One region of the Streptomyces sp. NPDC018029 genome, then DNA from elsewhere that is predicted to be linked to it. Evidence: riboswitches for the same ligand, from Rfam matches in the RefSeq annotation. Region 1 holds a riboswitch; each other region holds the start of a gene.
The links. A riboswitch is a leader RNA that binds a small molecule or an ion and turns the genes downstream of it on or off. The one in region 1 is predicted to bind cyclic di-AMP.
Positions count from the first base shown of each region.

Region 1 (7,261 bases):
CACCGCCTACTACGAGGATCCTGGGACGCTCCGTGGTGCTCATGCCATCGAGTATCCACCCGCCCGGCGGGGGTCGCTCGTGCGCCCCTTCACAAGCATGCCAAGGGCCTCTGCTACACTTCGCCGCCCACGTGACCGAGGTCATGGTGCCGGTGGGGAACCACGATGCCACACGAGTCGTTGTGCACCCCTTGTGAGCTGCACTCCGAGGCCCCGCCCGGCCCGAACCGGAGCCCGGCGCCACACTCCGGTGACCCGCACGAAACATCCCGGCCACGGGCGCGGCCCTTCGAAAAGCCCCCTTTAGGCGGCCCGACACCGTCGAACCTCGCCCATCAGGGCCTTTTTCCTTGTGAAGAACTTCACGAACTTTCTCGCGAGCGGGTTCAGGCGAGAGACCAGCCGATGCCGTCGAGGATGTCGTGCTCGCTCACCACGACCTCGCGCGCGCCCACCCTGTCCATGATCGCCAGCAGCACCAGGGCGCCCGCCGCGATGACATCGACGCGGCCCGGGTGCATCACCGGGATCGCGGCGCGCTCGTCGTGCGTGGCGTGCGTGAGGCGGTCCACGATGGCGCTCACCTGCTCGTACGGGATGCGGGCGTGGTGGATCGCCCGCCAGTCGTACGTGTCGAGGCCGAGCGCGATCGCGGCGACCGTGGTCACCGAACCCGCGAGGCCGACCAGCGTGCGGGCCTCCTTGAGCGGCACCGTGCGCTCGGCCAGGTCGAGGGCGGCCTCGATGTCGGCGCGGATCGCGTCGAGCTGCTCGGCCGTGGGCGGGTCGGTGACGACCCCGTCGCGTACGAGATGACGCTCGGTCATGCGGACGCAGCCGACGTCGACGGAGCGGGCCGCCCGCACGTGGTCCGTGCCGACCACGAACTCCGTGGAGCCGCCGCCGATGTCCACCACCAGGTAGGGCGCGGCGACGTCGTCGCGGCCCGTCAGCTCCTTGGTGGCGCCGGTGAAGGAGAACTCGGCCTCCTGGTCGCCGGAGATGACCTCGGGCTCGACGCCCAGGATGTCCAGGACGCCCTGGACGAACGCGTCGCGGTTCTCGGCGTCGCGGGACGCCGAGGTGGCGACGAAGCGGACGCGCTCGGCGCCGTGCTCCTTGATGACGGCGGCGTACTCGCGGCAGGCCGCGAAGGTGCGCTCCAGCGCCTCGGGGGCGAGGCGCCCCGTCCTGTCGACGCCCTGGCCGAGCCGGACGATCGTCATCCGCCGGTCCAGGTCGACCAGTTCGCCCGTGGCCGGGTCGGCGTCCGCCACCAGGAGGCGGATCGAGTTCGTGCCGCAGTCGATGGCGGCGACGCGGGTCACTCGGCGTCCCCGGCGGCAGCGGCATCGGCGTCCGTGCACGGCGTGACGCACGGACCCTTCGCCCACCACTCCGGGAGCATCGCGATGGCCTCGTCGCCCAGCGGGTTCACACCGGGGCCGGCGGCCAGCGAGTGACCGACCAGGACGTGCAGGCACTTCACGCGGTCCGGCATGCCGCCCGCGCTCGGGAAGCCCTCAAGGACCTCGATGGCGTCACGGCGCGCGATGTAGTCCTCGTGGGCGGCGCGGTACTGCTTCGCCAGCTCCTCGTCCGTCGTGAGCCGCTCCGACATCTCCTTCATGACGCCGTTGGCCTCCAGCGTGCCGATCGCGGAGGCGGCCCGCGGGCACGTCAGGTAGTACGTCGTCGGGAAGGGCGTCCCGTCCGGGAGGCGCGGCGCCGTCTCGACGACGTCCGGCTGTCCGCAGGGGCAGCGGTGCGCGATGGCCCGCAGGCCGCGCGGCGGTCGGCCGAGCTGCTGCTTGAAGGCCTCGACGTCGGCGTCGGTGGGCTCGGTGCGCGGGGTGCTCGGCGGGGGCGTTTCCATGCCTGTCTTTCGTGTCGGTACGGGTCGGGTACGGATCGGGGAGTCAGTCGTCGGGGCGGTCGGCCTTGTCGACGCCGTCCCAGACGTTCGAGTACCAGGGGCGCGCTGCCGCCCCCTGGTCCGTGCGGCGGCTCTGCGCCGCCGCCGGGTCGATCACCGTGAAGCCGGTCTCGCCCGGCATCACGTAGTGCAGGCGATCTCGGATGCGCTGCTCCGCGTACGCGTCGTCCTGCCAGCGGGCCTTCTCGTCGCGGAGCTTCTCGACGTCCGCGCGGTGCTCGGCCTGCTGTCTGCGCAGGTCGTCGATCTCGGCGCGCTGCGAGACGTACTGCCGCATCGGGTACGCGAGCGCGACGACCAACGAGCAGAGCACGAGCGCGAGAAGGGCGGCCCGGCCGGTGAGCCGGGAGCGGCGGGCCTGGCGCTTGGTCTGGGAGCGGTAGACGCGCTCCGCGGTCTGCTCGCCGAGCAGCCGCAGACGGGTCGCGGTGGAGAACCGGTCCTTGGTCCCGGCCTTGGCCATGGTTCCGCCTCCCCGGCGCAGCGCCTGCACGTACGTACGTCCCCGCACACGGTACGGGACCATGTGCGGGGACGTAGGTAACCCGGCGTCACTGCCAGGCTTAGTGCGTGATCAGCCCTTGAAGCGCGGGAACGCGCTGCGACCGGCGTAGACCGCCGCGTCGTCGAGGATCTCCTCGATGCGCAGGAGCTGGTTGTACTTGGCGACGCGCTCGGAGCGGGCCGGGGCGCCGGTCTTGATCTGGCCGCAGTTGGTGGCGACGGCGAGGTCGGCGATGGTGACGTCCTCGGTCTCGCCGGAGCGGTGGGACATCATGCACTTGAAGCCGCTGCGCTGGGCCATCTCGACGGCGTCCAGGGTCTCGGTCAGCGAACCGATCTGGTTGACCTTGACGAGCAGGGCGTTGGCCGAGTTCTCCTCGATGCCGCGGGCCAGGCGCTCCGGGTTGGTGACGAACAGGTCGTCGCCGACGAGCTGCACCTTGTCGCCGAGCTTCTCGGTGATGGCGTTCCAGCCGGCCCAGTCGTCCTCGAACAGCGGGTCCTCGATGGAGACGAGCGGGTACGAGGCGACGAGCTCCTCGTAGTACTCGGTCATCTCGGCGGCCGAGCGCTCCTTGCCCTCGAACTGGTACTTGCCGTCCTTGTAGAACTCGGACGCGGCGACGTCGAGGGCGAGCGCGATCTGCTCGCCGGGGACGTAGCCGGCCTGCTTGATGGCCTCGAGGATGAGGTCGAGGGCGGCGCGGTTGGAGTCCAGGTTCGGGGCGAAGCCGCCCTCGTCGCCGAGGCCGGTGGAGAGGCCCTTGTCCTTCAGGACCTTCTTCAGCGTGTGGTAGACCTCGGTGCCCCAGCGCAGGGCCTCGGAGAAGGACTCCGCGCCGATCGGGGCGATCATGAATTCCTGGATGTCGACGTTCGAGTCGGCGTGCGACCCGCCGTTCAGGATGTTCATCATCGGGACGGGCAGCAGGTGCGCGTTCGGACCGCCGAGGTAGCGGAAGAGCGGCAGGTCGCTGGCCTCGGAGGCGGCGTGCGCGACGGCGAGCGAGACGCCGAGGATGGCGTTGGCGCCGAGGGAGCCCTTGTTGTCGGTGGCGTCCAGGTCGAACATCGCCTGGTCGATCAGGCGCTGCTCGGTGGCGTCGTAGCCGACGAGCTCCGGGCCGATCTGCTCGATGACGGCGAGGACGGCCTTCTCGACACCCTTGCCCTGGTAACGGTTGGGGTCACCGTCACGGAGTTCGATGGCCTCGAAGGCACCGGTGGAGGCACCGGACGGAACGGCGGCACGACCGGTGCTGCCGTCGTCGAGGCCGACCTCGACCTCGACCGTGGGGTTGCCTCGGGAGTCCAGGATTTCCCGGGCTACGACGACGTCGATGGACGGCACGAGCATCTCCTTCTGGGAGTGTGACGCGTAAACACGATTACGCCGGGCCGCTTCGGCCCTGCGTCTCCTGAGCCTAACCGGCTCCGGGCCTTCGGCCAGCCGACCGCCCGTCCCCTGGGACGGCACAAGGCCCATATGGCGCGGAAACAGGGCGTAAGGCCATGTTCTCTACTCGCTAGTAGCGAACAAGAGGGGCCGGAGGCGGCGGGGGGAACGGGTGCGGACATGCCCCCGCCCCGGTGCGTACGGGGGATACGCGCACCGGGGCGGGGAGCCCGTGGGGACGGGGGGTACGGCCGTGCGTCCGCCGAGGCACGGCCGTGACCGGCCGGGTCAGCTCAGGTGGAGCTGCTGGCCCGGGTAGATGAAGTCGGCGTCGTCGATGATGTCGCCGTTGAGCTTGTAGACCTTCTGCCAGCCGCCCTTGACGTCGTGCGCCTGGGCGATCTTGGACAGGGTGTCGCCCGTCTTGACCTTGTACTCGCCGTCGCCCTTCTCGACCTTCTTGCCGGTCGGGGTCTCGACGGTCTTCTTGGTCTCGGTCTGCGGCGTCGGCTGCGGCTTGGGCGCGGCCTGCTTCGGCGCGGCCTGCTGCTGCGGAGCGGCCTGCTGCTGCGTCTGCTGCGGCTGCGGCTTGCTCTGCTGCTGCGGGGCCTGCTGCTGCGAGCCGCCGCCGTTGTACGCGGCGCCCGAGAGGCCGACGCCACAGCTCGGCCAGGCGCCCTTGCCCTGGCCGGCGAGGACCTTCTCGGCGATCTCGATCTGCTGGGCCTTGGAGGCCTTGTCGGCGGTCGGCGCGTACTTCGTGCCGCCGTACGCGGCCCAGGTGGACGGCGAGAACTGGAGGCCGCCCTGGTAGCCGTTGCCGGTGTTGATGGACCAGTTGCCGCCGGACTCGCACTGGGCGACGGCGTCCCACTCCTGACCGGTGGCGGCGTTGGCCGAGCCGGCCGCCATCAGCGGGGCGGCGACGGCGGCGCCGGTCACGCCGACGAGCGTGGCGACACGAGTGGCCTTGGACGGGCGACGGTGCTTGCCCTTGCCGGAAAGCAGCATGAGTTCATCCCCTACACCGACGCCTGCGAGGTGAGCTGTCGGGTTCGGGCCGATGTGGTTGCCCGGCCGCACTCTCGCGAGTGCGGCTTCACCCCTAGCCGCATGACACGGCACTTACCTTGGGTCCCCCGCTCCTGCCCACGGCGCTCTTGAGCGACGACTGTTCCCGTCCGGCCGTTGGCAGGATTCGGCGTACCGACCGGCGGGGCTCACCAGTGGCGAGCGGTCACGACCGTAGACACGCTCCCCACCGAATTTCAAAGACGATCAGGGCTTCTGAGACCCATCTCTCACTCGCGCCAAACCGGACAACACCGGCCAAGTCCCCCGCAGACGCATCGTCAAATCCCGTTACTTTTCGCCCACATCGAGGCTCTGACCGGGGAGGATGAGATCCGGGTCGCCTCCGACGGTCTTCTTGTTCTCGCTGTAGAGCTCGTGCCATCCGCCGTCGACCCCGAAGTCGTCCGCGATGACCGAGAGGTTGTCCCCGGAGCGGACGGTGTACGTCCCGTCGGCGAGCTTCTCGGAGCGGTCGGCGCCGCGCGAGGCGTGCCGTCCGGGGCGGTCGCCGGCGCTGTCGCTCTCGTCCGCGCGGTCGCCGCGGTGGCGGCCGGAGGAGGAGCCGTTGGGGTCGGTGGCGTCGTCGGCCGGGTCGGTCGACTTCTCGGGCGTGGGTGAAGTGGTGTCCTTCTGGCCGGACTTGCCGGAGTCGCCCTTGCCGACGGCGTCTTCGGCGCCGCCCTTGCCGCCCTTGCCGTCCTTGCCGTCCTTTTCGCCGGACTCGTCGTGATTCTTCTCTCGCGAACCGTCGCCGGAGGCGGGCGTGTCGCTCGCGTCGTCGGAGGGCCGCTCCGAGTCGTCGGAGTCCGTGGCCTCGCCGGAAGACTTGTCCGTCCCCTTCTCGGGGGCCTTGGAGCCCTTGGAACCCTCGGGCTCCTTGGCGTCCTTGGAATCCTTGGAACCCTCGGGGTCCTTGGAGTCGGCCGAACCCGTCGAGTCGGAGGGCGTCGGGGTGACGGGCCCGCCCGGGTCGACGTCGGCCGCGGCACCGCCCTTGCTGAGCCCGGCGATCGGGGCACAGCTCGGCCAGGCCGCGGTGCCCTTGTCGCGGAGGATCTTCTCGGCGACGGCGATCTGCTGCGAGCGGCTGGCCTGGTCGGGGCTGGTCGCGTAGTCGAGGCCGCCGTACGCCTCCCACGTCTCCTGCGAGAGCTGGAGGCCTCCGTAGTAGCCGTTGCCGGGGTTGGCGCTCCACGCGCCGCCGCTCTCGCACTCGGCGAGCTTCTCCCACGTGGTGGTCTCGGCGGCGCTCGCGCTGGTGGCGCCGAGCAGCGGGATGGCGATGGCTGATCCGGTGACACCTGCCGCGACGATGAGGGCCGGGGCCTGGCGGGGGCGTCGGTGACGACCATTGCCGGAGAGCATGCGGGTGCCTTTCAGGAGACTGCAGCGACGACTTGGGCGCCTGGGGCGCTCAAGTCGTCGTGAACGTAGCCGCAGTCGAACGCTTGTCACAAGTCGATGCAGCAGAGATCACGTGAACATCACAGTCCTGACGGCTCGTCAGTGGGGTGTACGCCGGGCACCGTTTTCTGTGCGGTTGTGAACTCCACGGGCAGCGTGCGCAGTCCTCGCATGATCAGCCCGCCACGCCACCGCAAATCCGCGGGATCCGCCGCCAGTTGCAGGTCGGGAAGGCGTCGCAGCAGGGTCGCGAGGGCGGTGCGGCCCTCCAGGCGGGCGAGCGGGGCGCCGAGGCAGTAGTGGATGCCGTGCCCGTATCCGAGGTGCTGATTGTCACGGCGGGAGAGGTCGAGGGTGTCGGGGTCGTCGAACCGGGCGGGGTCGCGGTCGGCGGCGGCGAGCACGACGAGGACGGGGTCGCCCGCCGCGATGTCCTGTCCGCCGATGCTGAGCGCCTCGGTCGCGAACCGCCAGGTGGCGAGCTCGACGGGCCCGTCGTAGCGCAGCAGTTCCTCGATGCCGGTCTCCAGGAGGCCGGTGTCGCCGTCGTCCAGCGCCCTCTGCAGCCGCTCGCGCTGCTCGGGGTGGGTGAGGAGGGCGTACACGCCGTTGCCGATGAGGTTGACGGTGGTCTCGAAGCCGGCGAAGAGGAGGATGAAGGCCATCGCGGCGGCCTCGTTCTCGGTGAGGTGCTCGCCGTGGTCGGAGGCCTTGATGAGGCCGGAGATGAGGTCGTCGCCCGGTTCGAGGCGCTTGCGGTGGATGAGCTCGGCGAGGTAGCCCCGCATCTTCTTGACGGACCGGGCGACACCGCCCCTGGGCCCGCCCCCGTGCCGGATCATCATGCCCGCCCAGTCGCGGAAGTCGTCCTGGTCCTCGCGGGGGACGCCGAGCAGGTCGCAGATGGCGTAGATGGGGAGAGGGAAGGCGAACTCGTGGATGAGGTC
Region 1 covers NZ_JBIRFV010000005.1:548,018-555,278, reverse strand. The annotation lists gene ACH4D5_RS18760 (NAD(P)/FAD-dependent oxidoreductase) at 1-43, opposite strand, end outside; gene ACH4D5_RS18755 (exopolyphosphatase) at 387-1,328, opposite strand; gene ACH4D5_RS18750 (DUF501 domain-containing protein) at 1,325-1,876, opposite strand; gene ACH4D5_RS18745 (septum formation initiator family protein) at 1,920-2,399, opposite strand; gene eno (phosphopyruvate hydratase) at 2,511-3,791, opposite strand; partial or broken gene ACH4D5_RS18735 (LysM peptidoglycan-binding domain-containing protein) at 4,125-4,328, opposite strand; partial or broken gene ACH4D5_RS18730 (transglycosylase family protein) at 4,452-4,847, opposite strand; cyclic di-AMP (ydaO/yuaA leader) riboswitch at 4,852-5,003, opposite strand; gene ACH4D5_RS18725 (transglycosylase family protein) at 5,199-6,275, opposite strand; gene ACH4D5_RS18720 (cytochrome P450) at 6,395-7,261, opposite strand, start outside.

Region 2 (7,261 bases), on a different contig from region 1:
GACCGTTAGCTCAATTGGCAGAGCAGTGGACTTTTAATCCATTGGTTGTGGGTTCGAGTCCCACACGGTCTACAGAGAAAGCCCAGTTCGGAGTCGTCTCCGAGCTGGGCTTTCGGTGTGTTGCGGGGGGTCAGGGGCGGCGGAGTGCCGCGATTTCGAATTCGACCGTCACCTTCGGGCTGACGAAGAGTACGTCCGCGGCGTTCGCGGTCGCGCCCCAGTCCTTGCGGTTGATCAGGACGCTGCCCTTGAAGCCGACGCGCAGGTCGCCCTGTGCGTCGTTCTCGCCGCCGGTCGTCTCGACGGTCAGGGTGAGCGGCCTGGTCGTGCCGCGCAGGGTCAGGTCGCCGGTCACCTTGAAGGTGGTTCCGTCTATCTGCTCCACCTCGGTGGACGCGAAGGTGATGACGGGGTGGTTCTCCGCGTCCAGGAACTTGGCGCGCACCGGGTCGTCGCGGAACTTGTTGTGGCTCTGCAGGCTTTTCGACCGGATCGTGAGCCGGATGGCGGACTTCGAGGGATCGTCGCCGTCGAGCTGCGCACTGCCCTCGAACTCCTCGAAGTGCCCACGGACCTGGGGTCCGACCGAGTGCCGGGCGACGAAGCCGATGCGGGTGCGGGCGGTGTCGAGGACGTACTCGCCGCTCAGCTCGCTGAGCTTGGTGATGGTTGACATTGCTTGGTCACTCCCGGTGGGAAAGAGGCAGTAAGCGTTCGGTGCAACCGGTCACTGGAGAAGGCGTCGTGGAGCGTGGATCGACCGTGGAGGCTCGAACATACCGCCGGGGTCGGTGCCCCTCCGGGCTGCTCGAGCGCAGGACCACCCTGAGTCAAGTGGTTCGACGCACCCCTCCGGATGGCGTACTGTTGGGTTTACCGACGCGGGGTGGAGCAGCTCGGTAGCTCGCTGGGCTCATAACCCAGAGGTCGCAGGTTCAAATCCTGTCCCCGCTACTGAAGGCCTGAGGCCGGGAAGCATCAGCTTCCCGGCCTCAGGTGTTTTCCGGGCCCGTAACCCGCTCGGCCCACACCAGGTCGCACCCTCCTCCCGCTGCGGGAACCCTGGGTGGAGCGCGGTCATGGGCGCGGAGTCGGCGGGAGACAAGCGGTGGGGCAGCGAGGAGTACCCGACGGCAGAGGGGCCAGGGGGGTCAGAGGGGCCAGGGAGGCCAGGGGTGCCACCGGTACCGAGCGCGCCTTCGTGCGGGTCCTGCCCCTCCTGCTGCTCATCGTCGGTGTCGCCTACGACGTGTCGACCCCGCCGGAGTTCACCGCCGCCCCGCTCTTCACGGCGGCCCCGCTGATCGCCGCTCCCTTCTACTCGCTGCTCAGCACCGTCCTGACCGGCGCGGCGGCCACGGGCGCCGTCCTCTTCCTGCACTACTTCCTGCACTACGGCAACCGCGTCAGCAGCCACGTCGAGGCCGTCACCGAAGTGGTCACCGTGGCGACCGTCGCCGCCCTCGCGATCGTGATCAACCGTGTCGTGCGCCGCGGCAACGACCGGCTCGCCATCGCCCGCTCCATCTCCGAGGCCACCCAGCGCGCCGTGCTGCCCGCGCCGGACCCGCGCATCGGCGGGCTCGACATCGCGGCACGGTACGAGGCCGCGCAGGCCGACGCGTTCATCGGGGGCGATCTGTACGCCGTGCAGGACACCCCGCACGGCGTGCGGCTCATCGTCGGCGACGTACGCGGCAAGGGCATGGGCGCGGTCGCGGCGGTCGCCGTCGTCATCGGCGCCTTCCGGGAGGCCGCCGAGCAGGAGGCCACCCTGGAGGCGGTGGCGCAGCGCCTGGAGCGGGCGCTGGCGCGTGAGGGCACCCGGCGCGACGGGTTGGACGCGTTCGAGGGGTTCACCACCGCCGTCCTCGCGGAGATCCGGCACGGCGAGGGCTCCGTACGCCTGATCAACCGCGGGCACCCACCGCCGTTGCTGCTGCGCGGCGACGGGCGGCTGTGCGTCATGTCGGCGAGCGAGCCCGCGCTGCCGCTCGGCATGGGGGACCTGGGGGTCTGGCCGGACCGGGCGGACGAGTCGGAGTTCCCGCCCGGCGCGACGCTGCTCTTCTACACGGACGGCCTGTCGGAGGCGCGGGACGCGGCGGGGGAGTTCTACGATCCCGCGGCGCGGCTCGGCGGGCGGATCTTCCCGGGCCGGGGCGGCCCGCACGCGCTGCTCGCCGCCCTGGCGGGGGAGGTGCGGCGGCACACCGGGGGCGCCATGACGGACGACATGGCGCTGCTCGCGGTGCGGCGGCCCGCCGCCGGCGATCCGGAGGTCACCGCCGGTGACTGAAGTACACCCCTCCGCATAACAACTGACACTCTGTCAAGGAAATGTGAAGCTCTGGTGTTTGAAGGCCGGGGGTCAACTCGCCCCGGTCCGCACCCTCGTGTCCCGGTACGTACACGCGATCAGCGTTAACGATCAACCGGAACGGCTTGGAATACGGACCCCCTGTCTATTAACGTTCGATAACGCAGCGCGGTCGTCCCAGCCGTCACTAGAGGCGGCTCCGCGCGCACGCGCCTAATCCCGCAAGGGAGCCGGGGAACCACCAACTTGGGGTGAATCGGGCAGCTGTGCCTCCGTGCCAGGTGTTCGTAGGAGACCTTCCTGCTCCGAACCCGTCAGCTAACCCGGTAGGCGAGAAGGAAGGAAAGGAGCGCGCCCCAGTGGCGTCCAACCGGCCTGCCCCCCGAGCCGTGTACGTGCCGAATGACGACGACTTCGGCTCGTACGACGAGGGCCCCCTCGACACCTTCGAGGAGTGGAACCCCACCGAGGAGTCCATCCGCCCCGTCCGCGGCAGGCACCGCGTGCACAAGAAGGGCGGCGGCGGGCTCGCCCGCAGCTCCACCGTGCTCGGCGTGGGCGTCATCGCCGCCGTCGGCGCCGGCGGCATCGCCACCGCCCAGGACGGCAAGCCGCCGGTCTCCATATCCCTGCCCGACCTGCCGGGCGTGGGCGCCGTCGCCGACTCGCTGCCGGCGGCCGAGTCCCTGCCGGGCGTCGGGTCCCTGATGTCCGAGGACTCGCCGGAGACCACCACGGCCGCGGCCGCCGCTCCGCTCACCGCCGCCGGTGTCAGCACCGCCGACGCCGAGCAGGGCACCACCGACGCGGGCGAGGCGCTGCGCGCCCGCATCATGCAGCAGGCCGAGAACCAGCAGGAGCAGGCGGACACCGCCGTGCGGACCGCGGCAGAGGAGGCCGCCGTCAAGAAGGCCGCCGAAGAGGCCGCCGAACAGCAGAAGGCGGCCGAGAAGGCGGCGGACGCCAAGGCCGCGGCCAAGAAGAAGAAGGAAGAGGAGGCCCGGAAGGCGAAGGCCGAGGCCGAGCGCCGCGCCAAGCTCGCCAAGAGCTACGCCATCCCCACCTCCTCGTACACCCTCACGTCGCACTTCGGTGACGCCGGTTCCATGTGGTCCTCCGGGCACCACACGGGTCTGGACTTCGCTGCCCCCACCGGTACCCCGCTCAAGGCGGTGCACACCGGCACCGTCAAGGAGGCCGGCTGGGCGGGCGCGTACGGCTACCGCACCGTGCTCGAACTGGAGGACGGCACGGAGATCTGGTACTGCCACCAGTCGTCGCTCAACGTCAGCGCGGGCCAGAAGGTCAGCACGGGCGACGTCATCGGCCGCGTCGGCGCGACGGGCAACGTCACCGGGCCCCACCTCCACCTGGAGGTCCACACGCCCGGCGGCTCCGGGATCGACCCCCTCGGCTGGCTGCAGAGCAAGGGCCTGAACCCCTGACCCGACCCCGGGACGCAGCCCCCACCCCCTTCTGAGAGACTCCGGCGGTCCTGGCGACAACCCCCCGACGCCAGGGCTGCCGGTCCGGCCGAACGGAATTCCGTTTCCGCCGCCGGTGTTGAGGGACATATGACTTCTCTACGCCCGCTTGGCTCTTCCGACCTCGAGGTCTTCCCGCTCGCCCTCGGCGGCAACGTCTTCGGCTGGACCGCCGACCGGACGGCGTCCTTCGCCGTCCTCGACGCCTACACCGCGGCCGGCGGCAACTTCATCGACACCGCCGACGTCTACTCGGCCTGGGCGGAGGGCAACCGGGGCGGCGAGTCCGAGACCCTCATCGGCGAGTGGCTGACCGAGCGCGGCAACCGCTCCGACGTCGTCATCGCCACGAAGGCCGGCGCGCACCCCGAGTACAAGGGCCTCTCCGCGACCACCGTCAAGGGCGCGGTCGACGCCTCCCTGCGCCGTCTCGGCACCGATTACATCGACCTCTACTACACCCACTACGACGACCCGTCGCTCCCCGTCGAGGAGATCATCGGCGTGCTCGACGAACTGGTGCGGGCCGGCAAGGTGCGGGCGATCGCGGCCTCCAACATCACCCCCGAGCGGCTCCAGGAGTCGCTCGACCTCTCCGACCGCGAGGGCCTCGCGCGGTACGTCGCGCTCCAGCCGCACTACAACCTCGTCTCCCGCGACACCTACGAGGGCCCGCTCCAGGAGGTCGCCTCCCGCTCCGGTCTCGCCGCCGTCCCCTACTACGCGCTCGCGTCCGGCTTCCTGACCGGCAAGTACCGCAAGGGCGCCCAGGTGGAGAGCGCGCGGAGCGGCCGGGTCGAGGAGTACGTGGGGAGCGAGCGGGGCGACCGTGTCCTCGCCGCGCTCGACGAGATCGCCGGGGCGCGGGGCGCCCAGGTCGCGACGGTGGCGCTCGCCTGGCTCGCGGCACAGCCCACCGTGGCGGCGCCGATCGCCTCCGCGCGCACGGTGGAGCAGTTGCCCGCCCTGCTCGCGGTCGGCGACCTGGAGTTGACGGAGGCGGAGGTCGCGGCGCTGACCGCGGCGTCCGCCTGACGTCCGGCGGTCAGATGTTGCGGTAGGGGTTGTGCGCCGGGTAGCCGTACGCCGGGTGGGGCTGCGGCTGCCCGTACGGGGGCGGGGTGTGGCCGTACGGCTGGTACGGCTGGTAGGGCGTGTACGGCATCGGGGGCAGGGCCGGCGCCGTCGCCCCGGCCGCGTACGCCAGCGCGGGGCGGGACGGTTCGCGGCGCTCCCAGAGCTTTTCGAGGAGCTCCCGCTCGCGTACGACGAAGTCGGCACCGGCCCGCCCGAGGCGGCCCCGGTGGCGCAGGAACGCGAGCGACGTCGCGTACATCTGGTACTCCGCGACCGTGCGGGCCGCGGCCTTTCCCCAGGTGTACGAGGCGTAGTCGCGGGCCACCGAGCGGGCGCGCATCGAGCCGAGCGCGTACGGCTCGGGCGGCGTGAGCCAGCCCGCCGCCGCGTACACGGGCAGCTCGGCGCGGATCATGCGCAGTTCGCGCTGCCGGGTCCAGATCGCCAGCCAGGTCAGCAGGCCGAACGCCGGGAGCATGAAGAGGGCGTACACGGCGAAGAAGCCGTACTGCCCGAAGACCGCCGAGCCGTTCCACAGCGCGTGCACACCCATCGCGAGCAGCAGCCCGATGAGCGGGAGCAGCACGCGGCGCAGGTGCCGGTGCTCGGCCGAGAGCGCGGCGATGCCGAAGCCGATGCCGGTCAGGACCGTGAACAGCGGGTGCGCGAACGGGGACATGACGACGCGTACGAAGAAGGTCGCGGCCGTCACCGACGCGAGGCCGCTCTCGCGGCTCAGCTGGTCGGTGACGAAGGCGTTGCCCAGATAGAGGATGTTCTCGGTGAACGCGAACCCGGTCGCGGTCACCCCGGCTATGACGATGCCGTCGACGATGCCGGTGAAGTCGCGTCTGCGGAAGAGGAAGACGAGCAGGACGGCCGCCGCCTTGGCGCTCTCCTCGACGATCGGGGCGATGACGGTGGCGCCGAGGGTGTCGGCGCTGCTGGGGTCGGCGGTGGCGGTTGCTATCCAGCGGATCGCGAAGCTGTTCGCGACGATCGCTATGAGCGCGGCCGCGCAGGCGCCCCAGGAGAAGGAGAAGAGGAGGTTCCGCCAGGGGCCCGGCGCCACCCGGTCCAGCCAGCGGAACGCGGCGACGAGCAGCGGCACGGGCACGGTCGCGAGGCCGAGCCCGACCAGGAAGCCCTCGGTGCCGGTCTGCTCCCTGACCAGGGCCAGGATCACCAGGCCGGAGAGGGCGAGCAGGGTGACGAGCGCGGCCACACGTATCGCGCGCCGCTGCCACCAGCGGACGCGGGACAGCGCCCCCGGGGCGGGCGCCTCGGGGGGTATCGGATACGGAGGACTGGTGGCCACGTCGTCGACCCTAACGAGGGTGGCGGGCGGCCGCGACGGTGCCTCGGTCCTGGGTCTCAGTCCTGGGGCGGGGCGACTCGGCTCTGCGGCGGGGCGACTCGGCGGAAGAGCAGGTCGTGGACGACGTGCCCCTTGTCCAGGCCCTGGCCCTCGAAGCGGGTGCGGGGGCGGAAGTCGGGGCGTGGCGCGTAGCCGCCGTCGGGCTGGGTGTTCTCGAAGTCGGGGTGCGCGGTGAGCACCTCCAGCATCTGCTCGGCGTACGGCTCCCAGTCCGTCGCGCAGTGCAGCAGCGCGCCGGGCTTGAGGGAGGGCGCGGCCAGCGTCAGGAACTCCGGCTGGATCAGGCGGCGCTTGTGGTGGCGGGCCTTGGGCCAGGGGTCCGGGAAGTAGACGCGGAGGCCGTCGAGCGAGGCGGGCGCCAGCATCTCGCGGAGCAGGATGATCGCGTCGCCGTTGGCCACGCGGACGTTGGTCAGGCCGTTGCGCTCGGCGAGGGCGAGGAGGTTGCCCTGTCCTGGCGTGTGCACGTCGACGGCGAGGATGCCGGTGTCCGGGTCGGCGGCGGCCATCTGGGCGGTGGCCTCGCCCATGCCGAAGCCGATCTCCAGGACGACGGGCTTGTCGGACGGTGTCCCGCCGTCCCCGAAGAGCTCGGCGAGGTCCAGCGTGCGCAGCCCGTCGATGTCCAGGCCCCACTTGGGCCAGAGCCGGCGCAGCGCGTCCTCCTGGCTGGTGGTCACCCGGCTGCGGCGGGGCTGGAAGCTGCGGATCCGCCGCTCGTGGTGCGAGCCCGCGGGATCGGGCGAGGGCCCGCCGGGAAACCGCGGCGCGGCCTGCGCCCGGCCACCGGCCCGGGAGACATCGGAGCTGCCGGGACCGCCGGAGGCATCAGGGATACGGGAAGAGTCAGACACAGTGCGGCAATTTTACGGGGCGGGCGGGGGTGGGGGTGTGCCCCGGGAGGGGCAGGGAGCGGCGATCAGGCGTGCCGGGTCCCCGGGGCCTCACTCGCCCCTCAGCACCCCCAGTGCCCGGCGGGCGACCTCTCTGCCTACGGGGAGG
Region 2 covers NZ_JBIRFV010000004.1:18,454-25,714, reverse strand. The annotation lists tRNA gene ACH4D5_RS12915 (tRNA-Lys) at 1-72, shown strand, start outside; gene ACH4D5_RS12910 (YceI family protein) at 131-676, opposite strand; tRNA gene ACH4D5_RS12905 (tRNA-Met) at 881-954, shown strand; gene ACH4D5_RS12900 (PP2C family protein-serine/threonine phosphatase) at 1,067-2,299, shown strand; cyclic di-AMP (ydaO/yuaA leader) riboswitch at 2,521-2,668, shown strand; gene ACH4D5_RS12895 (M23 family metallopeptidase) at 2,680-3,765, shown strand; gene ACH4D5_RS12890 (aldo/keto reductase) at 3,895-4,839, shown strand; gene ACH4D5_RS12885 (PrsW family intramembrane metalloprotease) at 4,850-6,199, opposite strand; gene trmB (tRNA (guanosine(46)-N7)-methyltransferase TrmB) at 6,256-7,113, opposite strand; gene lhgO (L-2-hydroxyglutarate oxidase) at 7,204-7,261, opposite strand, start outside.
Region 2: it holds a riboswitch for cyclic di-AMP, as region 1 does, so the genes downstream of both, ACH4D5_RS12895 (M23 family metallopeptidase) here and ACH4D5_RS18730 (transglycosylase family protein) in region 1, are expected to answer to the same signal.

Region 3 (7,261 bases), on a different contig from region 1:
AGCTGGAGATGGAGAGGACGGCGACGACATGAGCGACGCGACCGGGGCGAGCGAGCCCACGGAGCCGACCGGGACGGACGAGGGCGGCGGTGCGGGCGGGCGTCGCGTGCGAGTCGTCCTGGTCGACGACCACCGGATGTTCCGTACGGGAGTGCAGGCGGAGATCGGCCGGACCGACATCACCGGCGTCGAGGTCGTCGGCGAGGCCGCCGACGTCGACCAGGCGGTCACGGTCATCACGGCCACCCGGCCGGAGGTCGTCCTGCTGGACGTGCACCTGCCGGGCGGCGGTGGCTTGGAAGTCCTGCGCCGCTGCTCGCCGTTGATGGCCGACGCGGAGAGCCCGGTGCGCTTCCTCGCGCTGTCGGTCTCCGACGCCGCTGAGGACGTCATCGGTGTCATCCGGGGCGGTGCCCGCGGGTATGTCACCAAGACCATCACCGGCACCGACCTGGTGGACTCCATCTTCCGGGTGCAGGACGGGGACGCGGTGTTCTCGCCGCGCCTCGCCGGGTTCGTCCTGGACGCCTTCGCCTCGACGGACGCGCCCCCGATCGACGAGGACCTGGACCGCCTCACACAGCGCGAGCGGGAGGTCCTGCGCCTCATCGCCCGCGGGTACGCGTACAAGGAGATCGCCAAGCAGCTCTACATCTCCGTGAAGACCGTCGAGTCGCACGTCTCGGCCGTCCTGCGGAAGCTGCAGCTGTCCAACCGCCATGAGCTGACCCGGTGGGCGACGGCGCGGCGGCTGGTCTGACCGGACGAAGGCGCGCGGGGAGTCGGCTCACGCCACGCGCGTGGCTCCTGCGAACGGCATCTGGTCGATGGGTGCGAGCCGCACCGGGGCGCTCGGATTCGGGGCGTGGATCATCTGGCCGTTGCCGACGTAGAGGCCGACGTGGCTGATGCCGGAGTAGAAGAACACCAGGTCGCCGGGGCGTAGTTCGGAGCGGGAGACGCGCTTGCCCGAGTCGATCTGGGCGTACGTGGTGCGGGGCAGCGCGACACCCGCCGAGCGGTACGCGGCCTGGGTGAGCCCCGAGCAGTCGAACGCGTTCGGGCCGGTGGCGCCCCAGACGTAGGGGCTGCCGATCGCCTTGTACGCGTAGGAGACGGCGGTCGCGGCGCGGGCGTTGGGGGCCTTGGCGGCGCCCAGGGAGGCGTCACGGGTGTCCGAGCGGGAGGCGCGGTCGTCCTCTTCCCGGCCGGCGAGCTCCGCGCGCTGCTCAGCGGTGAGCCGGGACAGCAGCCGCTTCGCCTCGCCGAGCTTCCTGGTGATCGTCTTCTTGTGCTTGTCCAGCTCCGCCTGGCGTGCGCGGAGGGCGGTCAGCCGGTCGTCGGCCGCGCCGCGCAGCCGGTCCATCTCCCGGAGCTGCTTCCGCACATCGCGGACGGCGAGGGCCTGGCGGCTGCCGGCCCGGTCGGCGCGTGCCGCGCGGTCCAGGAACTGTTCCGGGTCGGAGGAGAGCGCGAGCTGCACGGAGGGGTCGATTCCGCCTGCGCGGTACTGCGCGGCGGCGTACGAACCGAGGCTGTTGCGGGCGGTGTTGAGCTTCTCCGTCTTGCGGGCCGCCGTGTCGCGCAGCTCGCGGAGCGCTTTCTCGGCCTTCTCGGCCTTCTCCTTCGCGCCGTTGTACTTCTCGGTGGCTGTCTCCGCCTCGCGGTAGAGCGCGTCGACCTTGGACTTCACCTCGGCGGGGCCGAGCCGGGGGTCCGCGTGCCCCGTGCCGTCCAGGGCGGTCGCCGACGCGGCTCCGGCGAGGGCGAGGGTTGCGGCGGTGCGGGCCGTGCTGCCGCTGAGCGAGCGCTGTCTGGGCTTGCGGTGCGCTGCCACGAAGTGGGGCTCCTTACGTGTCCGGCGGCGGCCCGCACAGGGGGACGGGCCGCCGCCGGTTTTCTCGGCGGTGGCGACCGACAGCCGTCCCGGGTTCGGACGGCGGTTGGGGAGCCGGTCACCTGGTGGAGGACGCTAAACCCGACCGTCACGGGTTGGTGAGGGAGTGCGCGCAACTGGCGGAAGTGGGCGGACAGTGACCGACAACGACCGTGCCGTTCGCGGGACGGCGGCTGCTTGGTGCGCGGCCGTGACCGATGGCTCGTTTCCGGCTTGCCCGGCCGGAGTGTGGTGCTATGGGGGCGCCTGCCACGCCCGGCCCGAGGCCCGGCTAGGCTCCGGCCTCATGGACCTACTCATCCATCTCTTCGTCGGCCTGCACATCATCGGCATCGCCTCGCTCCTGGGCGGCTTCCTGACCCAGATGAAGCAGATGAGCCAGGGCACCGCGCGCTTCAGCCCCGGCATGCTGCACGGCGCGTTGATCATGCTCGTCACTGGTGTGGTCCTGGTGGGCCTCAACCAGGCGGACGACAACACGGTCAACAACGTCAAGATCGGCATCAAGCTGGCCCTGCTGATCGTGATCCTCGCGCTGGTCTATGTGAAGCGGGACGAGGAGAAGGTCGACAAGGGCATGTTCGGTGCGGTCGGCCTGCTGACCACGGCGAACATCTTCATCGCGGTGCTGTGGACCTGAGTTTTCACGCCTCACGCGCGCGTGGCCCGCATCCGGGGAGGATGCGGGCCACGCGCGCGTGAGGGTGTGTCGGCCTCAAGAGCGTGCTTCGTCCTTATGCGGGGCGCACCACGCTGTGGATCGGCATGTAGTAGATCGACTCGACGCGGACGTTCGCGCCCGGCTTCGGGGCGTGGATCATCTTGCCGTTGCCGATGTAGATCCCCACGTGACTGATGTCGTCGTAGAAGAACACCAGGTCACCCGGCTTGGCGTCGGAGGTCTTCACGGTCGTGCCGACCTTCACCTGGTCCCAGGTGGTGCGCGGCAGGGAGATTCCCGCGGCCTTCCAGGCGTCCTGCGTGAGTCCGGAGCAGTCGTAGGAGTCGGGGCCGGTGGCGCCCCAGACGTACGGCTTGCCGATCTGGGCCTCCGCGAAATCGATGACCTTCGCGGCCTTGGTGGCGTAGCTGCCGTCGGTGCTTCCGGAGCCGGAGCCGGTGCCTGTGCCGGTGCCGGAGCCTGAGTCCGAACCCGAACCCGAGCCCGCGTCGGAACCGGAGCCGGAGCCGGAACCAGAGCCCTGGTCGGCCCCCCGCTCCTTCTCCCGCTGCGCCGCCTCCTCGGCCTTCCGCTCGCGCTCCGCCTCCGCGGCCTGTTCGCGGGCCAGCTTCTCGGCCTTGCGCTTGGCCTCCTGCTTCTTCTTCCGCTCGATCTCCGCGAGCCGCGCCTTCTCCTCGGCGGTCAGCTTCGAGAGGAGCTCACGCGCGTCACCCAGCTTCTTCTGGACGGTCCGCTTGCTCGTCCTGAGGTCGTCCCGCGACTCGCTCAGCGTCTTGAGGCTCTTCGCGGCCTTCGTGCGCTGCTCGGTCGCCGACGCCTGCTGCGCCTGGTAGTCGTCGACCGCCTTTTTCTGGCGCGTGGTCAGCCGGTCCGCCAGGTGGTTCTGGTCGAAGTAGCCCTGCGGGTCGTCGGCGAGCATCATTGTGGCCGTCTCCGAGACGGCGCCGGTGCGGTACTGGGCTGCGGCGAAGGAGCCGAGCTCCTTGCGTGCGTCGTTCAGCTCGTCCGTGCGTTCGGCCACGTCGTCGAGCAGGCGGTCGACCTTCTTGCGCTGCTTGTCGGTGCGCTCCTTGGCCGAGTTGTACTTCTGGGTGGCCACGCCGGCCTGCTGGTAGAGCTCGTCGACCTTCTTCTGGATCTCTTCGAGGCTGGGCTTCGCCGGCGCGGAGGGCGCCGCCTGCGCGCTCTGTGCCAGGAGGGCGACGGAGGTGAGGGCCGCCGTCGTGATGCCGAGGGCGGGGGCCGTGCGTATGCCGGCTGAACGGGTCCGCGGCTTGCGGTGCGACGCCAAGGGAGGCGACTCCTTCCGTAGACCGCCTACCGGGTTAGCTGTCGGGTTCGGGCGGGTGGTTCGGAAGGCTGCCCTACAGTCCCGTACTTCGTACGGGACCGATTCACCCCAAGGTTCTGGTGGGTCCCCGGCTCCGAACACGTCGGACTCGGCGGAGGCCACCCGTTCCCGGCGGGGTTCGCCGGTGGAGGGCGAGTGGCCCGCCGGGCACGCTAGCCAACCCGTGAGGCCCCTGTGAAGGTTGATGTTCGATATGCCCGATACATTTTCGTGACTTTACGAGGCCCTTGACGCGGACGCGGCTGAGGCGGCGCGAGGCGTAGCGGAGCGTGATCATGTGCGGGCGCGCAGTAGGTGGGCCGGGGTGTGTCCGGAACCGCAGCGGGTTGTCAGTGGGGCCGCCTAGACTCGGGAAGCGATGAGCAGCCTCTTTGATGACAGCTTCCTGGCGGACCTGCAGCCCTCCCGGGCCGCGGACGAAGCGCCCCCGCCGCCGCCCGAGGACAGCGCTCCGGAGCCCATTCCGGACGATTTGTTCGACGGGAAGTTCGACGCGCCCATGACCCGGGAGTCGCACTACCGCGACGGCGCCCCGCGCCCGGTCATCGACCCGGCGTCGCTCCTCGACGGGCTGAACGAGAACCAGCGCGCGGCCGTCGTGCACGCCGGCTCCCCCCTGCTCATCGTGGCCGGCGCCGGTTCCGGCAAGACCCGTGTGCTGACCCACCGCATCGCGTACCTCCTCGCCGAGCGCGGCGTGCACCCGGGCCAGATCCTCGCGATCACCTTCACGAACAAGGCCGCGGGCGAGATGAAGGAGCGCGTCGAGCAGCTCGTCGGCCCCCGGGCGAACGCGATGTGGGTCTCCACCTTCCACAGCGCCTGCGTCCGCATCCTGCGCCGCGAGTACAAGAAGCTGGGCTTCACCTCCTCCTTCTCGATCTACGACGCCGCGGACTCCAAGCGCCTCATGGCCCTGGTCTGCCGCGACCTGGATCTCGACCCGAAGAAGTTCCCGCCGAAGTCCTTCAGCGCCAAGATCTCGAACCTGAAGAACGAGCTGATCGACGAGGAGGACTTCGCCGGACAGGCCGCCGACGGCTTCGAGAAGACCCTCGCCCAGGCCTACGCGATGTACCAGTCACGCCTCCGCGAGGCGAACGCGCTGGACTTCGACGACCTGATCATGACGACGGTCCACCTGCTGCGCGCCTTCCCGGACGTCGCCGAGCACTACAGGCGCCGCTTCCGGCACGTCATGGTCGACGAGTACCAGGACACCAACCACGCGCAGTACGCCCTGGTGCGCGAGCTCGTCGGCCCCTCCGGAGGCGAGGAGGACGACCCGGCCGAGCTGTGCGTCGTGGGTGACGCGGACCAGTCGATCTACGCCTTCCGCGGCGCCACCATCCGCAACATCCTCCAGTTCGAGGAGGACTACACCGACGCGACGACGATCCTCCTGGAGCAGAACTACCGCTCCACGCAGACGATCCTCACCGCCGCGAACGCGGTCATCGAGCGGAACGAGAGCCGCCGCCCCAAGAACCTCTGGACCAACCAGGGCGCGGGCGCCCGCATCACGGGATACGTCGCCGACACCGAGCACGACGAGGCCCAGTTCGTCGCCGACGAGATCGACCGCCTCACCGACGCAGGCGAGGCCAAGGCCGGCGACGTCGCGATCTTCTACCGGACGAACGCCCAGTCCCGTGTCTTCGAAGAGATCTTCATCCGCGTCGGCCTGCCCTACAAGGTCGTCGGCGGCGTCCGCTTCTACGAGCGCAAGGAGGTCCGCGATGTGCTGGCCTACCTGCGCGTCCTCGCCAACCCCGAGGACGCGGTCCCGCTGCGCCGCATTCTGAACGTACCGAAGAGGGGCATCGGCGACCGCGCCGAAGCCATGATCGACGCGCTCTCGCAGCGCGAGAAGATCTCCTTCCCGCAGGCCCTGCGCCGCGTCGACGAGGCGTACGGAATGGCGGCCCGCTCCACCAACGCCGTCAAGCGTTTCAACACGCTCATGGAGGAGCTGCGGACCATCGTCGAGTCCGGCGCGGGCCCGGCCGTCGTCCTGGAAGCCGTCCTCGAACGGACCGGCTACCTCGCCGAGTTGCAGGCCTCGACCGACCCGCAGGACGAGACGCGCATCGAGAACCTCCAGGAGCTCGCGGCCGTGGCGCTGGAGTTCGAGCAGGACAACAGCGCGGCTGCCGAGGGCGAGGAGGGGGCCGCCCCCGCCGGCACGCTCTCCGACTTCCTGGAGCGCGTCGCCCTGGTCGCCGACTCCGACCAGATCCCCGACGAGGAGGACGACGGCTCCGGAGTCATCACGCTCATGACCCTGCACACCGCCAAGGGCCTCGAATTCCCCGTGGTGTTCCTGACCGGCATGGAGGACGGCGTCTTCCCGCACATGCGCGCCCTCGGGCAGGTCAAGGAGCTGGAAGAGGAGCGCCGCCTCGCGTACGTGGGCATCACGCGCGCGCGTGAGCGGCTCTATCTGACGCGGTCCTCGATGCGCAGCGCCTGGGGCCAGCCGTCGTACAACCCTCCGTCGCGTTTCCTCGAGGAGATCCCGGACACGCACCTGGACTGGAAGCGGACCGGCTCGGTGGGTGCGCCCGTGTCGTCCGGGCCCGCCGCGGGGATCGCCTCGTCGCTGTCCTCCTCGCGCTCGCGTTCCGGCGGGGCGCAGGGCTTCGCCACGCGCCGCGCGTCGGAGAAGCCGGTGGTGTCGCTCGCCGTCGGCGACCGGGTCACGCACGACCAGTTCGGCCTCGGGACCGTGGTCGGGGTGAAGGGGACGGGTGCGAACGCCGAGGCGACGGTGGACTTCGGAGAGCCCAAGCCGAAGCGCCTGCTGCTGAGGTACGCGCCGGTGGAAAAGCTCTGACGCCTGGGGCGGCGGCCGGAGAGTGACCCCGGGGGTTACGTCGGGTCGAGGCCGTGGCTGCGCAGCCACGGCAGCGGGTCGATCGCCGAGCCGCCGCCGGGCCGCACCTCGAAGTGCAGGTGCGGTCCTGTGGAGTTGCCGGAGTTCCCGGAGAAGGCGATGGGCTCGCCCGCCTTCACGGGACCGCTGGAGATCTTGTGCGTGGAGAGGTGGCAGTACCACGTCTCCGTGCCGTCCTTGGCGGTGACGATCGCCATGTTGCCGTAGGCGCTGTTCCACTTCGTCGACACGGTGCCGTCGGTCGCGGCGAGGACCTCCGTGCCGTACGACACCGGGAAGTCGATGCCGGAGTGCGCGGACATCCAGTTGACGCCCGCCTGGCCGTAGTAGGCGCTCAGCCCGTGCTGCTTGACCGGCAGGGCGAACTTGGGGCGCAGCCGCTCCTTGCGCGCCGCCTCGGCTGCCGCCTTCTTCTGGGCGGCCACCTTCTCGGCC
Region 3 covers NZ_JBIRFV010000003.1:202,552-209,812, forward strand. The annotation lists gene ACH4D5_RS09550 (PspC domain-containing protein) at 1-32, shown strand, start outside; gene ACH4D5_RS09555 (LuxR C-terminal-related transcriptional regulator) at 29-760, shown strand; gene ACH4D5_RS09560 (NlpC/P60 family protein) at 788-1,837, opposite strand; gene ACH4D5_RS09565 (hypothetical protein) at 2,184-2,537, shown strand; gene ACH4D5_RS09570 (NlpC/P60 family protein) at 2,632-3,870, opposite strand; cyclic di-AMP (ydaO/yuaA leader) riboswitch at 3,878-4,034, opposite strand; gene pcrA (DNA helicase PcrA) at 4,289-6,766, shown strand; gene ACH4D5_RS09580 (peptidoglycan DD-metalloendopeptidase family protein) at 6,802-7,261, opposite strand, start outside.
Region 3: it holds a riboswitch for cyclic di-AMP, as region 1 does, so the genes downstream of both, ACH4D5_RS09570 (NlpC/P60 family protein) here and ACH4D5_RS18730 (transglycosylase family protein) in region 1, are expected to answer to the same signal.

Region 4 (7,261 bases), on a different contig from region 1:
GCACCAGTTCGCGCTGCCGCTCGCGGCCGAGTGGGCCGCTCTCTCCGTAGCCCGCGGAGAGCACCACGAGGCCGCGCACGCCGCGCTCACCGCACTCGGCGACGGCCTGGGGGACGCGCTCGGCGGGCACGGCGACCACCGCGAGGTCCACGGGCTCCTCGATGGCCGCTACAGAGCGGTGCGCGGGCACTCCGTCGACGCGGGCGCCCTCGGGCTCCTCTTCGAAGGCGCTGTTCACCGCGTACAGGCGCCCGGTGAAGCCGGACTCCCGGAGGTTGGCGAGCACGCTGCGGCCGACGCCGCCGGGGGCCCGGCCCACGCCGATCACCGCGACCGAGCCGGGGGTCAGGAGGCGCTGCACGGACCGTCCCTCGGCGCGCTGTTCGCGGGCGCGCTGCACGGCGAGCGAGCGGGCGGTCGGCTCCAGGTCGAACTCCAGGCGTACGACGCCGTCCTCGAAGCTGCGCTTCTGCTGGTAGCCCGCGTCCGTGAACACCTTGATCATCTTGGTGTTGGCGGGCAGCACCTCGGCGGCGAAGCGCCGGATGCCGCGCTCCCTGGCGACGGCCGCGATGTGCTCCAGGAGCGTGGAGGCGACGCCGCGGCCCTGGTGGGCGTCCTGCACGAGGAAGGCGACCTCGGCCTCGTCCGCGGGCGCGCTGGCGGCCATGCCGCGCTCGTCGATGCGGTCGTAGCGCACGGTGGCGATGAACTCGCCGCCCACCGTGGCCGCGAGGCCCACCCGGTCCACCTGGTCGTGGTGGGTGAAGCGGTGCACGTCCTTGGCGGACAGCCGTGGGTAGGGCGCGAAGAAGCGGTAGTACTTCGACTCGTCCGAGACCTGTTCGTAGAAGCTGACCAGGCGGTCCGCGTCCTCGGCCGTGATGGGCCTGATCCGGGCGGTGCCTCCGTCGCGCAGCACCACATCGGCTTCCCAGTGGGAGGGGTAGTCGTGCCGATCCTGCTGATCCGACGGGGTCTGCATGGGGCCAGGGTACGGGTCGCGCGGCCGTCGGGGCCGGGGCAAGCTGGGACGGGTCGAGGGCGGCCCGGGCCGGACGCGGGTCGGCAGAGCACCCGTGACGGCATGAGACACTGGTCTAGACAAGTGTGAGACACCTGGAAGGGCAGCAACACATGGCTGAGCGCCGCGTCAACGTCGGCTGGGCCGAGGGCCTTCACGCCCGACCCGCCTCCATCTTCGTCCGTGCGGCCACGGCCGCCGGCGTCCCCGTGACGATCGCCAAGGCCGGCGGCAACCCGGTCAACGCCGGCTCGATGCTCGCCGTGCTCGGCCTGGGCGCCCAGGGCGGCGAGGAGATCGTGCTCGCCTCCGACGCCGAGGGTGCCGACGCCGCGCTCGACCGCCTGGCGAAGCTGGTCTCGGAGGGGCTCGAGGAGCTTCCGGAGACGGTCTAGGACACGTTTCCCGCATTACGTGGATGGGGTCGCCCGGAATTCCCGGGTGACCCCATCGACGTATGCGGGCGTACGCATCGACGGATGCATCGACTCGACAGATGCAGCGACGTATGCGGGATTATCCGCTCGGAGAAATAGCTTTCTTCTCGTATACGGAATATACGGAGCCTCCGTTAATTCCGGAGGCTCACCGTGTTTACGGCATGTTGCGAATCCCTCACATGGCCGGCCCGGCGTGCGGGGCGCAATCGGTGGGCGGCCGCGGCCCGTTCGGCGTGCGCGGCGGTGAGTGCCCTGGCCCGCTCGGGGTCCCGGCGGGCGACCGCGTCGAGGATCGCGGCGTGCTCCGACCAGGACTCACCGGGCGCCGCCGGGGCCTGCACGACGTACATCCAGGCGACCTTGTGCCGGAGCTGGGTGAGCAGCGCGCTGAGGCCGGGGCTTCCGGAGGCCTGGGCGAGCGTCTCGTGGAACCAGCCGCCCAGTGAGCGCAGCTCCTCCCCCAGGCCGCTCCTGGAGCGCTCCTGCCCCAGCCTGACGAGCCCGCGCAACACCTTCAGGTGCGCGTCCGTGCGGCGCTGCGCGGCCCGCGCCGCGGCGAGCGGTTCGAGCAGCGTCCTGACCTCCAGGAGGTCGGCCGCCTCCTGTTCGGTGGGCTCGGCTACGCAGGCGCCCGCGTGCCTGCGGGTGACGACGAAGCCCTCGGCCTCCAGCGTGCGCAGGGCCTCGCGCACAGGCACCCGGGAGACGCCGTAGCGGCGCGCGAGGAGTTCCTCGGTGAGCCGGCCGCCCCTTTCGTGGACGCCGGCGACAATATCGTCCCGAATGGCCGTGCATACAGAGTGCGCGGGCACGCGCATGATCGGACCTCCGCCTTAATCCCCGCGAAACGCGGTCGACCGACGCTCATTCAGTGACTCTATTGCAGAGCGCGGGAATTTCCGACGGCGGGCCGGAAATCATGGATATCTTTTGGCCAACGCGAAAGCCCCGGCTCTGGGCGAGCCGGGGCTTTCGGAGCTGTGCGGGGTCGGCGTCTGCCGTCCGTCGTCCGTCGTCCGTCGTCCGTCGTCCGTCAGACGCTGACGCCGTGCGAGCGGAGGTACGCGACCGGGTCGATGTCCGAGCCGTACTCAGCGCCGGTGCGGGCCTCGAAGTGGAGGTGCGGGCCGCTGGAGTTGCCGGTGGAACCGGAGAGGCCGATCTGCTGGCCCGGGGTGACCGTCTGGCCCACGGTGACGCCGAGGGAGGACATGTGGCCGTACTGGGTGTACGTGCCGTCGTTCATCTTGATGACCACGTTGTTGCCGTAGGCGCCACCCCAGCCGGCCTCGACGACGGTGCCGGAGCCGACCGCGTGGACCGGGGTGCCGGACGCCGCGTGGAAGTCCACGCCGGTGTGGCTGCCGGAGGACCACATGGCGCCGCCGGTCTGGTAGCCCGTGGAGACGTACGAGCCGCTGATCGGGGAGACGTAGGTGTTCAGGCGCTTGCGCTCGGCCTCGCGGGCGGCGCGCTCCTTGGCCTCGCGCTCCTTCTTGGCCTTCGCCTTGGCCTCGGCCTCGGCCTTGCGCTTCTCCTCGGCGGCCTTCTTCTTGGCGGCCTCTTCGGCCTTCTTGGCCGCGGCGGCGTCGTCGGCGGCCTGCTGCTGCGCCGCGGCCTGCGCGTCGATGCTCGCGGCGAGCGAGTCGCCGACGGATATCGCCTGGGTGAGGCCGGTGTGCTCCATGGCGGCTTCGTCGGGGGCGGCGAGCGCCGGGGCGGCGAGGCCGCCGATGACACCGGTGGTGGTGAGCGCCGCGACACCGGCGACGTTCGCGGTGGTACGCGTGAGGCGGCTCGGACGACGGTGCTTCCCGGTGGCACGGGTGAACGCCATGTGGCGGGTGATCCTTTCCTTCCTTCTCGCCTACCGGGTTAGCTGACGGGTTCGGAGCAGGAAGGTCTCCTACGGGTCCCTCGCCTCGCGGCAAGGTGCCCGATTCACCCCAGGGGACATGTGGGTCCCCGGCTCCCCTGGCTCGCGCCGTACGGGGACTCGGCGATGACTGTCCGGTGCCGCGGATGCGGCGTACTGCGCGACGAACAGCCGGGTCGACGCTAAACGCGCCGTCTTCAATCGACAAACAGAAGTCGCCTTTTGTAGCGCACGCCACACGGCAGACAGGCAACCACCGTATGAATTCGGACATATGAGGACCCCGGCGCCTGAAGCGGTCACCGGGGTCCCGATATGTCCTGACTGTGACTCAGCCGTCACTCAGCCCGTGACGACACTCACTTCGCCGATGCCGAGCGCCCTGACGGGCTCCTCGATCTGCGCGGCGTCCCCGACCAGGATCGTCACCAGGCGGTCCGCCGGGAAGGCGTTCACGACGGCGGCGGTGGCCTCCACGGTGCCGGTGGCGGCCAGCTGGCGGTACAGCTGCGCCTGGAAGTCGTCCGGGAGGTTCTGCTCGACCTGGTCGGCGAGGGTGGCCGCCACGGAGGCCGCCATCTCGTACTTGAGCGGGGCGACGCCCACGAGGTTCTGCACGGCCACGTCGCGCTCGGCGTCCGTGAGACCTTCGGCGGCGAGGACGCGCAGGACCTGCCACAGGTCCTCCAGCGCCGGTCCCGTGTTCGGGGTGTCCACGGAGCCGCTGATGGCGAGCATCGCGGCGCCCGAGCCGTCCGGCGCCGAACGAAGGACCTGGCTGAACGCCCGTACGCCGTAGGTGTATCCCTTCTCCTCGCGCAGGACGCGGTCGAGACGCGAGGTGAGGGTGCCGCCCAGGCAGTACGTGCCGAGGACCTGGGCCGGCCAGACGCGGTCGTGCCGGTCGGCCCCGATGCGGCCGATCAGCAGCTGCGTCTGGACCGCTCCGGGGCGGTCCACGATGACGACGCGGCCGCGGTCGTCGGCGGTCACCGGCGGCACCGGGCGCGGCTCGCCCGGGGAGCCCGTCCAGGCGCCGACCGTGTCGGCGAGGACGGCGTCCAGGTCGGTCCCGGTCAGGTCGCCGACCACGACGAGGGTGGCCGTGGCGGGGCGGACGTGCTTCTCGTAGAAGGCGCGCACCGCCGCCGAGTCGATGGCCGCGACCGTCTCCTCGGTGCCCTGGCGGGGGCGGGACATGCGCGAGGTCGCGGGGAAGAGCTCCTTGGAGAGCTCCTTGGCGGCGCGGCGGGCCGGGTTGGCGGCCTCGTGCGGGATCTCGTCCAGGCGGTTGCGGACGAGCCGCTCGATCTCGCTGTCCGCGAAGGCGGGGGCCCGCAGGGCGTCGGCGAGCAGGCCGAGCGCCTTCGGGAGCCGGGAGACCGGGACCTCCAGGGAGACCCGCACGCCCGGGTGGTCGGCGTGTGCGTCGAGCGTCGCGCCGCAGCGGTCGAGCTCGGCGGCGAACTCCTCGGCGGAGTGCTTGTCGGTGCCTTCGTTGAAGGCCCTCGCCATGATCGTGGCGACGCCGTCGAGGCCCTCGGGCTCGGCGTCCAGGGGCGCTGCGAGGTTGATCTCGACGGCGACGACCTGCTGGCCGGGGCGGTCGCAACGCAGCACGGTGAGGCCGTTGGGCAGCGTGCTGCGGTCGGGCGCCGGGAAGGCCCAGGGCCTGGCCTGTCCGGCCTGGGGCTGGGGGTGGAACTGCATCGTCGCGGCCTCGGTCACTTCGCCGCCTCCTCTTCTTCCTCGGCGGCCTCTGCGCCCTCGTCGGCGGCGGTCACGGGTTCGTACACGAGCACGGCGCGGTTGTCCGGGCGCAGGCGGGCCTTGGCGACCTCCTGGACCTCTTCCGCCGTGACGTCGAGGACGCGCTGGACGGCGGTGAGGGCGAGCTGCGGGTCGCCGAACAGGACGGCGTACCGGCAGAGTTCGTCGGCGCGGCCCGCGACCGTGCCGAGCCGGTCGAGCCACTCGCGCTCCAACTGCGCCTGGGCGCGCTCCATCTCCTCCGGAGTGGGGCCCTCGGCGGCGAAGCGGGCCAGCTCCTCGTCGACGGCGGCCTCGATCACGGGGACCTCGACGTCGCCGGACGTCTTCACGTCCAGCCAGCCGAGCGAGGGCGCCCCGGCGAGGCGCAGCAGGCCGAAGCCCGCGGCGACCGCGGTGCGGTCCCGGCGCACGAGGCGGTTGTAGAGCCGGGAGGACTCGCCGCTGCCGAGGACGGTGAGGGCGATGTCGGCCGCGTCGCACGCGCGCGTGCCGTCCTCCGGGAGGCGGTAGGCGGCCATCAGGGCGCGGGCCGGGACGTCCTCCTCGACGACCTCGCGCAGCTCCTCGCCGATGCGCTCGGGCAGGGACCCGTCGCGCGGCGGCTGCTTGCCGTCGTGACCGGGGATCGAGCCGAAGTACTTCTCGATCCAGGCGAGCGTCTGCTCCGGGTCGATGTCGCCGACGACCGAGAGGACGGCGTTGTTGGGCGCGTAGTACGTGCGGAAGAACGCGCGCGCGTCCTCCAGGGTGGCCGCGTCCAGGTCGGCCATGGAGCCGATCGGCGTGTGGTGGTACGGGTGGCCCTCGGGGTACGAGAGGGCGGTCAGCTTTTCGAAGGCGGTGCCGTACGGGACGTTGTCGTAGCGCTGGCGGCGCTCGTTCTTGACGACGTCGCGCTGGTTCTCCATGGACTCCTCGTCGAGGGCGGAGAGCAGCGAGCCCATCCGGTCGGCCTCGAGCCAGAGGGCGAGCTCCAACTGGTGGGCGGGCATCGTCTCGAAATAGTTGGTGCGCTCGAAGCTCGTCGTGCCGTTGAGCGAGCCGCCCGCGCCCTGGACCAGCTCGAAGTGGCCGTTTCCGTGCACCTGCTTCGAGCCCTGGAACATGAGGTGCTCGAAGAGGTGCGCGAGGCCGGTTCGCCCCTTGACCTCGTGGCGTGAGCCGACGTCGTACCAGAGGCAGACCGCGGCGACGGGGGTCAGGTGGTCCTCGGAGAGCACCACGCGCAGGCCGTTGGCCAGCCGGTGCTCGGTCGCTGTCAGGCCGCCGGAGCCGGCCTCGGCTGTGGCCGTGTGACCCATGGGCATGTACGTCCCTTCGATCGCTAAAACATTGCTGGTTCTGCCAGTCCTGCCACTGTATGCAAGCGTGTGGACACCTGACGAAGTTCCCGGTCCGCCCTCGGCGTAGTCGCGTGTGACACCGCCGGTGCACGGGTCGTGGTCGGCGTTGTCAGTGGGACAGTCCACAATGGTCGGCGTCAGAACCCGCACTTGCTTGGTGAAGGAGCCGCAGCAGCGATGGCCCGCCGCAGCACGAAGACCCCGCCGCCCGACGACGCGTACGAGGAGAAGATCCTCGACATCGACGTAGTCGACGAGATGCAGGGCTCCTTCCTCGAGTACGCGTATTCGGTCATCTACTCCCGCGCCCTGCCGGACGCCCGCGACGGCATGAAGCCGGTCCACCGCAGAATCGTCTATCAGATGAACGAGATGGGCCTGCGCCCCGACCGCGGCTATGTGAAGTGCGCCCGCGTCGTCGGCGAGGTCATGGGTAAGTTGCACCCGCACGGAGACGCGTCGATCTACGACGCGCTGGTGCGCATGGCCCAGCCCTTCTCGATGCGCCTCCCCCTGGTGGACGGCCACGGCAACTTCGGCTCCCTCGGCAACGACGACCCGCCGGCCGCCATGCGGTACACCGAGTGCAAGATGGCCGACGCCACCTCCCTGATGACGGAGTCGATCGACGAGAACACCGTCGACTTCGAGCCGAACTACGACGGCCAGGAGATGGAGCCGTCCGCCCTCCCGGCGGCGTATCCGAACCTCCTGGTCAACGGCGCGTCCGGCATCGCCGTCGGCATGGCGACGAACATGCCGCCGCACAACCTCGGCGAGGTCATCGCCGCCGCCCGTCACCTGA
Region 4 covers NZ_JBIRFV010000007.1:150,641-157,901, reverse strand. The annotation lists gene ACH4D5_RS22265 (GNAT family N-acetyltransferase) at 1-985, opposite strand, end outside; gene ACH4D5_RS22260 (HPr family phosphocarrier protein) at 1,138-1,419, shown strand; gene ACH4D5_RS22255 (GntR family transcriptional regulator) at 1,596-2,282, opposite strand; gene ACH4D5_RS22250 (M23 family metallopeptidase) at 2,498-3,301, opposite strand; cyclic di-AMP (ydaO/yuaA leader) riboswitch at 3,314-3,476, opposite strand; gene ACH4D5_RS22245 (M16 family metallopeptidase) at 3,683-5,068, opposite strand; gene ACH4D5_RS22240 (M16 family metallopeptidase) at 5,065-6,420, opposite strand; gene ACH4D5_RS22235 (DNA topoisomerase (ATP-hydrolyzing) subunit A) at 6,634-7,261, shown strand, end outside.
Region 4: it holds a riboswitch for cyclic di-AMP, as region 1 does, so the genes downstream of both, ACH4D5_RS22250 (M23 family metallopeptidase) here and ACH4D5_RS18730 (transglycosylase family protein) in region 1, are expected to answer to the same signal.